2 regions of the Ochrobactrum sp. A-1 genome follow, and region 1 is predicted to be linked to the other one. Evidence: predicted binding sites of a transcription regulator. Region 1 holds the regulator's gene; the other holds the start of a gene.
What was found. Region 1 encodes LexA, which represses DNA repair genes until DNA is damaged. Its sites were predicted from a motif close to TGTTCNNNNTGTGTTCNG; they were not measured.

Region 1 (5,021 bases):
AGCGGGATTTTTGCAGCTTATCATTTCAACAACACAGCGCCGTTCGGCTTGGTAGGAAATGTCCTCGCTGAGCCCGTAATAGCTCTTCTCGTAATGCCGTTTGCCGTCTTCGGCCTTGTGTTGATGCCATTGCAACTGGACTGGGTGCCTTTGCAGATAATGGGCTGGGGTATCTTCGCTGTCAGACACATTGCCTCTTTTGTTGCGGCGTGGTCCCCCGATGGCAATCCCGGCGCCATGCCTGCACTCACTCTCGTTTTCTGGACCATTGCGCTTGTTCTGGCTGTTGTTCTGTCGACGAGATTGAAGGTGTTGGCGCTGCCCTTCATCGTTCTTGGGTTCGCTGCTTTCGTCAGGGAACCTTTTCCCGACATCGTGATATCAGAAGATGCCAAACTGGTTGGAGTCCGACTGGCTGATGGGAGATTTGCAGTCAATCGGAGCCGTCCGTCGCAATTTACAGTCGATAATTGGAAAACAGCATATCTGGTCGAAGAATTCATTGCACCGCCATCGGGTAAAAACAGAAAACGAACCGATGCGGACGGGTTCGAATGTGAAGATGGATTGTGCACGATCAACTTGCGCGATGGCCACACACTGGCCTACACAGCAGATATCGCAATGCAAGAGACCGCCTGCAACATCGGCGATGTGGTCATTCTCGCTGTTCCTGGCAAGGAATCTTCGTGCGGGCGCTCAACAACTCTGAGCATCAGTAAACGCGATCTGGCGCTAAAGGGATCTGTGGAGATAAGACTCGGAAAAACAGAAGAACAAAACCGAACTCATCAGGCCTTATCCTTAATTTCTCCCAAAACAACGAAAGCTGAGGCGGCGTCGCCAACATCTGAACTGCAACAGGACAGCCGGATAACATTTGCTGTCGATACACCGAGCCGTCCCTGGCATTTGCATCGCATCCATTCACGTCCGGCACGCGGTTTAGCGGAACGCGAGTACAAACCAAAATCCCGTTCTGCCCAAAATGCAGCAAGCTGTTCATCAGACGCCAATGATGATGCAAATCGCTGCGAATGATCCCAGAAGGCTCCCGGCTAAAAGGGAACTTTGGATACGTCCTATCTCTTTGCTTTACGCATTTTCCAGCGCAAAGCCGTTTCTCTTTTTGCCGGAAACATCTTAATAGCGGCGGATCAGGCCAACGAGCTTGCCTTGAACGCGCACTCGGTCGGGGCCGAAGATTCGTGTCTCATAGGCAGGGTTGGCTGCTTCGAGCGCGATGGATGCACCCTTACGACGAAAGCGCTTCAACGTGGCTTCTTCGTCATCGACGAGAGCGACGACGATTTCACCAGGATTTGCGGATTCGCCACGCTTGATGATGACTGTGTCTCCATCGAAAATTCCGGCATCGATCATTGAATCGCCTCTGACCTCGAGAGCGTAATGCTCACCCGCACCAATCATTTCTGGTGGAAGGCTGAGGGAATGGGTCTGATTCTGGATGGCTGAAATCGGCACACCAGCAGCAATTCGCCCCATGACCGGCACGGAAACAGTTGCGGACGTGTCGTCATTCGTGGCCACAGGGGCAGGGCGCAACGGTGGAGGCGACGGCGCTTTGCCAAGGCTGCCTTCGATAACGCTAGGAGCGAACTTCTTTTGTGCATTGAGCCCTGGAGCAATAGAATCCGGCAGGCGCAGGACCTCAAGCGCACGTGCTCGGTTCGGCAAACGACGGATGAAGCCACGTTCCTCCAGAGCGGTGATCAGACGATGGATACCCGATTTTGAAGCCAGATCGAGCGCTTCCTTCATTTCATCGAAAGACGGGGGAATGCCCGTTTCTTTTAGACGTTCATGAATGAACAGCAGAAGCTCGTGCTGTTTACGGGTTAACATGCGCGACACCCTCCCGGCCAAGAATCGAGAAAAACAAAACCAGAACGAACACTATATGTTCCAGTCTTGTTCTGCAATGGTTTTAAAATCATTAACGCTTGAGCCGAGAGCGAACGGAATGCCATGCTTGCAGAGCTTTATTTGCAAGTCAGGGCAATGTGAAGTTAAAATAATTTATAATTTACAATAGATTATATGTTGTTCTTCATGCATTATCGAGGTCGAACGTTGTGTCAAATCTATAGCATGAGGACACGGCAATCGTCGCCGACCGCAGCTTCTGGGGCGTTCTCATCCCTGATGAGAAGTGCTTTCGAGCCGACGAGAGCCGAAAGCATAGACGAATCCTGGATTGGAAATGGCTTTGCTATCAGAGTTCCATCCGGGGTTGATTCGATTGTAGCTCGGATATAATCGCGGCGGTGGTCATTCGCAGGTAGGGTAGCGCCCAGCTTTGCGGTCCGGATATCGGCATCGAGGCTGGTTCCGGCAAGCTTGGCGACAAGCGGACGGAGAAAGACAAGGCTACAGACGAGACTCGAAACGGGATTGCCTGGCAAGCCTATGACATGCACAATTTTGCCGTTCACACTGATGCGTCCGTACATCAGGGGTTTGCCCGGCCTCATGGCTATCTTCCAAAAATCGAGATTGACCCCCAATTTCTGAAGCGCACCATGCACAAAATCCCGGTCACCGACGGACGCGCCGCCAATCGTAACCAGAATGTCGATGCCACTTTGCAGGCTGTCTGCTATTGCCTGTTCGATCTTGGCAGGATCGTCCGGAATAATCCCCTTATCTTCAGGGCTGCCGCCCGCTCGCCTTATGATTTCAGCGATTCCGACACTGTTTGACGCAACAATCTGGTCTTTTCCGGGTGTTTCACCCGGCGCGACAAGCTCATCACCGGTCGCGACGATTGCTACCTTGGGTTTTTGGAATACGTCGATTTTCGCGTGTCCGCTTGCAGCGGCGAGCGACAGGGCAGCGGCATCCAACTCACGTCCGCTCGAAATGACGATATTACCAGGCGAAAAGTCGAGCCCCGCGCGGCGTATATGCCGTCCCGGCTCTATTCCTTCGTGAACAGTGAGCCGGTTACCCAAACGCTCGGTGTGTTCCTGAATGACAATTGTGTCTGTGCCTTTGGGCAGTGGCGCGCCGGTGAAAATGCGAACCGCCTGTCCGATCCCCAATTTGCCCTCGAAGCGGTTGCCCGCCGCCGATTCACCGATGATGTCGAAATCAACTGGATAAGAGATGTTGTCCGGTGCGATCAGGGCGTAACCATCCATTGCCGACCCGTCGAAAGGCGGCTGGAGAAAATGCGCCAGCACAGGTGTTGCAACCACGCGCCCGCCCGCATCGGACAAGGTGACTTGCTCTTTGCCGTGCGGTTCCGCAGATTTCAGGATGCGGGCCAGTGCTTCATCGACCGGGAGAAGGGACATGGTGTTTCCTCTCGAACTGAATTGTGGACCCGTTTAGAGCATAAAACCTGTCTGGAAGAATTGATCCAGAACAAGGTTCAGCGATTATGCCGTCCAGTCACCTGATTTGCCGCCGCTTTTTTCGGTAACGCGGATGCCGCCGATCTCCATATGTTTGTCGACGGCTTTGGCCATGTCATAGATGGTAAGACACGTTACGGAAACGGCAGTGAGGGCTTCCATTTCCACGCCAGTGCGTCCTTTGAGCTTGGCGAGTGCGCGAACGCGCAAACCGGGTAGTGCCTGATCCGGTTCGATTTCGACAGCGACTTTGGTCAGCATAAGCGGATGGCAGAGGGGAATCAGGTCGGCGGTCTTTTTTGCCGCCATGATGCCTGCCAGACGCGCAGCGCCAATGACGTCACCCTTCGCGGCATTGCCTTCCAGAATGATCGCCAGCGTTTCCGGCTTCATTCTGACTGATCCTTCGGCTGTGGCTTGGCGTTCGGTTTCATCCTTCGCCCCAACATCCACCATATTGGCAGCACCAGTCTGGTCGATATGGGTGAGCTTGGACGTCATCGGTCAGGCCTTGCCGGTCAGGAGTTCACGGGTAGCCGCAGTGACATCTTCCCGGCGCATCAGGCTCTCGCCGATGAGGAAGGTCCCGATTCCGGATTTTTCCAAACGCAGGCAATCTTCGTGTGTGAATATGCCGCTTTCACCAACCAGAACACGATCGGAAGGTGCCATTCTCGACAGGCGTTCCGACACGGCGAGATCAACCTCAAACGTACGCAAATTGCGATTGTTGACGCCGAGCAGACGCGACGAAAGCTTCAGTGCGCGTTCCATCTCGGTTTCGTCGTGAACTTCGATGAGTGCATCCATGCCAAGATCGAACGCGGTTTCTTCCAACGCCTTTGCCAGATCGTCATCGACGCTAGCAAGAATGATCAGAATGCAGTCCGCACCCCAGCTACGCGCTTCATGCACTTGGTAGGTATCGAACAGAAAGTCTTTGCGCAGGGCTGGGAGACTGCAAGCGTTACGCGCTGCTGTCAGAAATTCCGGTGCTCCCTGAAAGGACGGCGTGTCAGTCAGTACGGAAAGACAAGCGGCACCGCCGGTCTCGTAGGCTTTTGCAAGTGCTGGCGGATCGAAATCAGGGCGGATGAGGCCTTTCGAAGGGCTTGCCTTCTTGATCTCGGCGATCAGTGCAAATTCACCAGCAGCGCGTTTGGCCTCCAGCGCGCTGAGGAAACCGCGCGGCGCTTCCTGATCCTGTGCACGCGCCTTGAGATCGGCGACGGTGCGCTCGGCCTTGGCTGCGGCGATTTCCTCGCGCTTGTAAGCCTCGATCTTGCGCAGAATGTCGGTGGACATGACTTAATCCTTTCCGTCAGGCAGCTTTGTTGTTCGAAACGGCAATTACCTTCTGCAAGACAGCAAGTGCAGCACCGCTGTCGATGGATTGCGCTGCGAGAGCGATGCCTTCTTTCAGATCCTTCGCTTTGCCTGCAATGACGAGTGCTGCGCCTGAATTGAGCAGGACGATATCTCGATAGGCATTTTTACTACCTTCAAGCACGCCGAGCAAAGCCTTGGCATTCAGTGAAGCCTCGCCACCCTTCAGTTCTGCCGGATCGCAACGACGGAGTCCAACTTCTTCCGGCGTGATTTCAAAAGTACGGATTTGACCATTTTCAAGAGCGGCAACTT
Region 2 (5,021 bases), 1.1 Mb from region 1:
CAATCAGAGTTACTATATTGGTGGAATATACCACAAGCCAGAAACATTGCGCCACAAATCGCAAGGACATGCGCATGGATCTCCGCATAGTTTCGACACGCCGCTGCTTCGGATAACGGACAGGCTGTTACTTTCTTTGTTCGCATTATCCTACGCAAAACTGCTGCGCACTTTTGCTGGAAATGCTCTGGTGGACGATATCGATGGGCGAGATGTGGTTATATGCAGGCGCATTGGCTGCTGCATTTCTTATTCCGGGACCGGATATGCTTCTGCTCCTCCAGACAGGTGCAGCACAGGGCAGGACACATGCGCTTGCAGCGGCAGCAGGGCTTGCAATCGCGCGTGCCTGCCATGTGGCACTTGCCGCACTTGGTCTCGCTGCGCTTTTACATGCATTTCCAGTCGCGTTTCAGTTCGTTCGGATCATAAGTGCCTTTTATCTGGTCTGGCTTGCCATTGGCATCCTGCGCCATCCGTTGCCGACAGTGGATACGGTCGGCGGTGCGCGGGAGCGACGATCCTATATGGCGTCGGCCCGGAAAGGTCTTCTCACCAATTTGCTCAACCCGAAAGCGCTGCTTTTCTGTTCGGTTCTGCTGCCGCAGTTCGTTCATCCTGAAAATGGCAGTATTACGCTCCAGTTTGCACTTCTGGGGGCTGTCATGACTATGGTGGGGCTGTCGTTCGACACGATCTATGCCTTTACAGGCTCGTCGCTTGGCAACCTGTTCAAACGTTATCCTGCTATACAAACGGTCCAGCGCTGGGGTTTTGCAGCCCTGCTTTTCGGCTTCGCGGCCAAGTTGGCCACTGTTTAAGCGCTATAGCGGCCTTTGATGGGCGCGAAAGTGTAGCGGTGGATGCCGGGAACGGGACCAGCCGTTTCGATGGCGGTGCGATGCTTCACGGTTGCATAACCTGCGTGAATCTCCAACCCGTAGGGCGGATGAACGGCACCGGCACGGATCATCATCCGGTCGCGTGTTACCTTGGCGACGATGGAGGCGGCGGCGATGGAGACGGAGCGCTGATCGCCCTTGACCAGCGCCGAACCTGGGCAGGGAAGCCTCGGCGGAACATCACGTCCGTCGATCAGCGCGTGGCATGGCTGCAAGGTCAGGCCAACAGAAGCGCGACGCATGGCTTCAAGCGCGGCCTTCCTGATATCGCTTGCATCGATACTGCGCGCGCTGAGGCTTGCCACCGAAACGGTGACGGCCTTCGCCAGGATGGTTTCGTAAAGCGCTTCACGCTTTGCAGCCGTGAGACGCTTGGAATCGTCCAGACCATCCGGAAGGTCATCGATATCAAGAATAACCGCAGCGGCAACCACCGGACCGGCCAAAGGTCCGCGTCCGGCCTCATCGATGCCGACGATGTGTTTCAGTCCACGCGAAAGCAGCCTTTTCTCTTCGGAAAAGTCAGGCGCAAGTGGGATATCAAAGAGGAGCGGAGAATCAGAAGCCGAGCGTTTCATTTGGCGGCAATGCTCGCATTGCTTCCGATTCTCCGCAAGGGCCCTGCTCGAGGACGGTGGCGTGAAAGCAGGCAGCCCCTCCGTCTGAAGGACAAGTCAGACGGAAATTGAATTGACGACTGATAGGGTATGCAGTTTGAAAACCGGCCCCAGCCCAAGGTTAGGCTTACCTTTCGCTGCGCGTCTTTCCTAAAACAGCGAAAGCTGCTTGCCTCCCTTTTCGACCGGTTCGAACAGGTCGGTGCGCAACTGCAACCGTCGCGCATTGAAGCCGAGCTTGCGTGCGGTAATCTCGAAACGGCGACCGATCTGCCATGCATAGGGGCCTGTGCCGCGCATGCGCTTGCCCCATTCAGCATCATAATCCTTGCCGTCACGCATGGAGCGCACCAGCGACATGACATGACGATAACGATCCGGATAATTGCGCAGCAGCCAGTCCTTGAACAAAGGCGCTACTTCGAGCGGCAGGCGCAGCAAAACATAACCCGCTTCGCGCGCGCCTTGTGCATAGGCGGCATCCAGAATGCGCTCGATCTCGTGATCGTTGATCCCCGGAATGACCGGTCCCATCATGACGGAAGCAGGGATGCCCGCATCGGCCAGCTTGCGGATGGCCTGAAGCCGCAGTGTCGGCGTAGAAGCGCGCGGTTCCATCGTGCGGGACAGGTGAGCATCGAGCGTCGTGACCGACAAGGCAACCTTGGCCAGTCCTTTCTCGGCCATGCGGCTCAGAATATCAATGTCGCGCACGACCAGGGCAGACTTCGTCACGATGCCGACCGGATGATTGGCGGCCTCCAGCACTTCGAGAATTTCGCGCATGATGCGCCATTTCTTCTCGACCGGCTGATAGGGATCAGTGTTGGTGCCAATGGCGATGGTTTTCGGCTGATAATTGGCCTTGGCCAGTTCGCGCTCCAGAAGGCGCGCGGCATCCGGCTTCGCGAACAGACGGGATTCGAAATCGAGGCCGGCAGAAAGTCCCATGTAACTATGGGTCGGACGGGCAAAGCAATAGATGCAGCCATGCTCGCAACCGCGATAGGGATTGATCGAGCGATCGAAATTGATGTCGGGTGAATCATTGCGTGTGATGATCGTGCGCGGCTTTTCGATCTGCACGTCTGTCTTGAACGGCGGCAGTTCCTCAAGCGTGGTCCAGCCGTCATCGAAATCATGCCGCGTCGTCGGCTCAAAGCGTCCGGTCGGATTGATGCCTGCGCCGCGCCCGCGCCTGCGAGCGTGATCGATGCGCAGGCCAGCCTCGCCGATCATCGCATTGGCGTGATCCGCGCGTCCGCTACCGAAGGCAGCCCTGTCGGCCTGCTTGATGATATCTGCCTGCTGGATCACTTCCATCTTCGTCTCCCTGAATGGAAACATCGGGCGTTGTGCAATCACGACGAAAACAAACCGGAGAACAGCTTAGAGCGCGTTTCGATCTGATTGAATCAGATCGGCGCTCTAATCATTTGTTTTTACGCGCATCTTTTCCGAAAACCGTTTCACACTTTTCGGGATGCGCTCTAAAAACCGTTCTGTTGCGTGTGCCGTGCTGCCATGCGACTCTGTTCTGATGAATCTATTCCTATCGCAAGAATAAGAACAAATCAAGAACATATGCGTGACAGCTTTCCGTTCATGCGTTCTTGATATATGAAGCGCGCATGTTGTCCGTCGTCATCGAAACTCTGAATTCAGAACGAGCGCTGGCCCACACGCTTTCGGCATTGGTACCGGCTGTCGTGGAGGGTTTGCTGCGCCGTGTCACGGTTATCGACAGAGGATCGTCGGATGAAACCGCTCTCGTTGCGCTGGGCGCGGGCTGCTCCTTTTACGCCGAAATGGATATTGAGACAGCGCTGGATGAAATCCGCACGCCGTGGGTCCTACTTTTGAATCCTGGAGCTATACCGCAGGACGGCTGGGAGGAAATTCTCCGCCGCCACATCGAGAATGATGGCAGTGCCGCGCGCTTTTCACTGCCGGAAGACGGCGGCTTTGGTGCCGTGCGTAAAATCTTCGGACACAAGGCGACACTGGATGCCGGGCTTCTGGTTCGGTTGGACATTCTAAGGCCGCTGCTGCTCGACGGCGTGGCATTGGATCAGCTTCCACAGCGCTTGCGACCAACTCGTCTCAAGCATCTTATTTTGCCGCCCGAAGACGACTGAACAAAACAAAAAGGCGAAGCTGAAAGCTTCGCCTTTTTCGTCAGACATGCCGACTGGATTAGTTCTGATAAGAGGAAGGCGAAGCATCGCCGAAGCGGTGAGCCGAACCATCCTGATAGACCGGAGCCTTGATCGAGGCAGGAGCAGTATAATCAAGCTTCTGGCTCTGCGTTGCAACTGGCGTACGATCGTTTGCATAAAGATCGGCAGGTTCGCCGACATGTGGGTTTTCGGCGAAAGCAGCACCGGCGCTAAGAGCAACGGCAACGGCAGCAAGAGCAAACTTCTTCATTTTTTTAATCCTTATGATCGCTCCTTCGGATGGCATAGAAGCCTTTCCGGGGCTCCCGGGTGGCACCATGCCATCCATCGGGGAGATAACTGGGGGAAGCTGAATGATTGGGAGGAATATCCAGCTTGGAAATTCATCGGGGCGTCATCGGCTGGGAGGCTTTTGACGACGCCCTGTATTCTAAGTCTTTAAAGAAAGCTTAGTTCTGGTAGCTCGAAGGCGATGCGTCACCGAAGCGATGAGCCGAACCGTCCTGGAACGAGGACTGGCTGATCGAAGCGGGAGCAGTGTAGTCGACCTTCTGGGAAGCAACCGGGGTGCGGTCGTTTGCATAAAGATCGGCAGGTTCGCCAACGCGTGGGTTTTCAGCAAAGGCAGCGCCGGCGCTAAGAGCGAGGGCGGCAGCAGCAAGAACAATCTTTTTCATTTTCCTATCTCCTTGGAAAGTGGAGCGGCGTTTTGTTCGTCGTTCCGATGCACCTCAAATGGGTGACAGTGGGTAAAAGTTCCAGTCACGAAAATGTTTTCTTAATCACACATTCGTGCAGCCAATTTTTTAGAATGTAGATAATCTATCAGAAATAAATAAATATAATCAATAAGTTGTGTTGTATATCAGTCTTCACGAAACTGTTGTATGAGGCCTTTTGTTCAAAAAGCGCGAACAGTCTGTCCCAATATATTGTCCAATGTGAGTGAACAATAGGGCGATTTGCGGGCTTTCGGAGGGGTATCCGTTCAGAAACTATTTTCGAGAAGGGACGCTTTGGGTCGCGATTACGAACCAATCCGGTCTTTCTGCTGAAAGACGCGCCTCTGCCTGTTCGGCGGCTGCCATGTTTTCAAAGACTGCATAGCAAGTGGCACCGGAACCTGACATCTGTGCGTAGAGCGCTCCGCTTGCGCGAAGCATCTCAAGCTTGTCAGCGATCCGGGGGGCAAGTTTCAACGCCGGGGCGAGAAGATCGTTGCGGGTTGTTTGCAGATAGGCGCAAAGGGGTGCGATATCGGCATGGGAAGCAAGGTTCAGCGCCGGATGATCGCGTTTGTCGAGTGCGCGAAAAACATCGGG

Region 2: a site for LexA is predicted at 3,085-3,102, ahead of MKS82_RS07450 (glycosyl transferase). Genes of this name have one in related genera too.

Annotation. Positions count from the first base shown of each region.
Region 1 is NZ_JAKVQC010000003.1:109,722-114,742, forward strand. It holds gene MKS82_RS02095 (ComEC/Rec2 family competence protein) at 1-1,041, shown strand, start outside; gene lexA (transcriptional repressor LexA) at 1,144-1,866, opposite strand; gene MKS82_RS02105 (molybdopterin molybdotransferase MoeA) at 2,106-3,320, opposite strand; gene moaC (cyclic pyranopterin monophosphate synthase MoaC) at 3,405-3,881, opposite strand; gene trpC (indole-3-glycerol phosphate synthase TrpC) at 3,885-4,685, opposite strand; gene trpD (anthranilate phosphoribosyltransferase) at 4,702-5,021, opposite strand, start outside.
Region 2 is NZ_JAKVQC010000003.1:1,164,680-1,169,700, reverse strand. It holds gene MKS82_RS07465 (LysE family translocator) at 204-821, shown strand; gene MKS82_RS07460 (ribonuclease HII) at 818-1,480, opposite strand; gene MKS82_RS07455 (PA0069 family radical SAM protein) at 1,670-2,842, opposite strand; gene MKS82_RS07450 (glycosyl transferase) at 3,151-3,657, shown strand; gene MKS82_RS07445 (hypothetical protein) at 3,716-3,949, opposite strand; gene MKS82_RS07440 (hypothetical protein) at 4,149-4,376, opposite strand; gene MKS82_RS07435 (4-(cytidine 5'-diphospho)-2-C-methyl-D-erythritol kinase) at 4,695-5,021, opposite strand, start outside.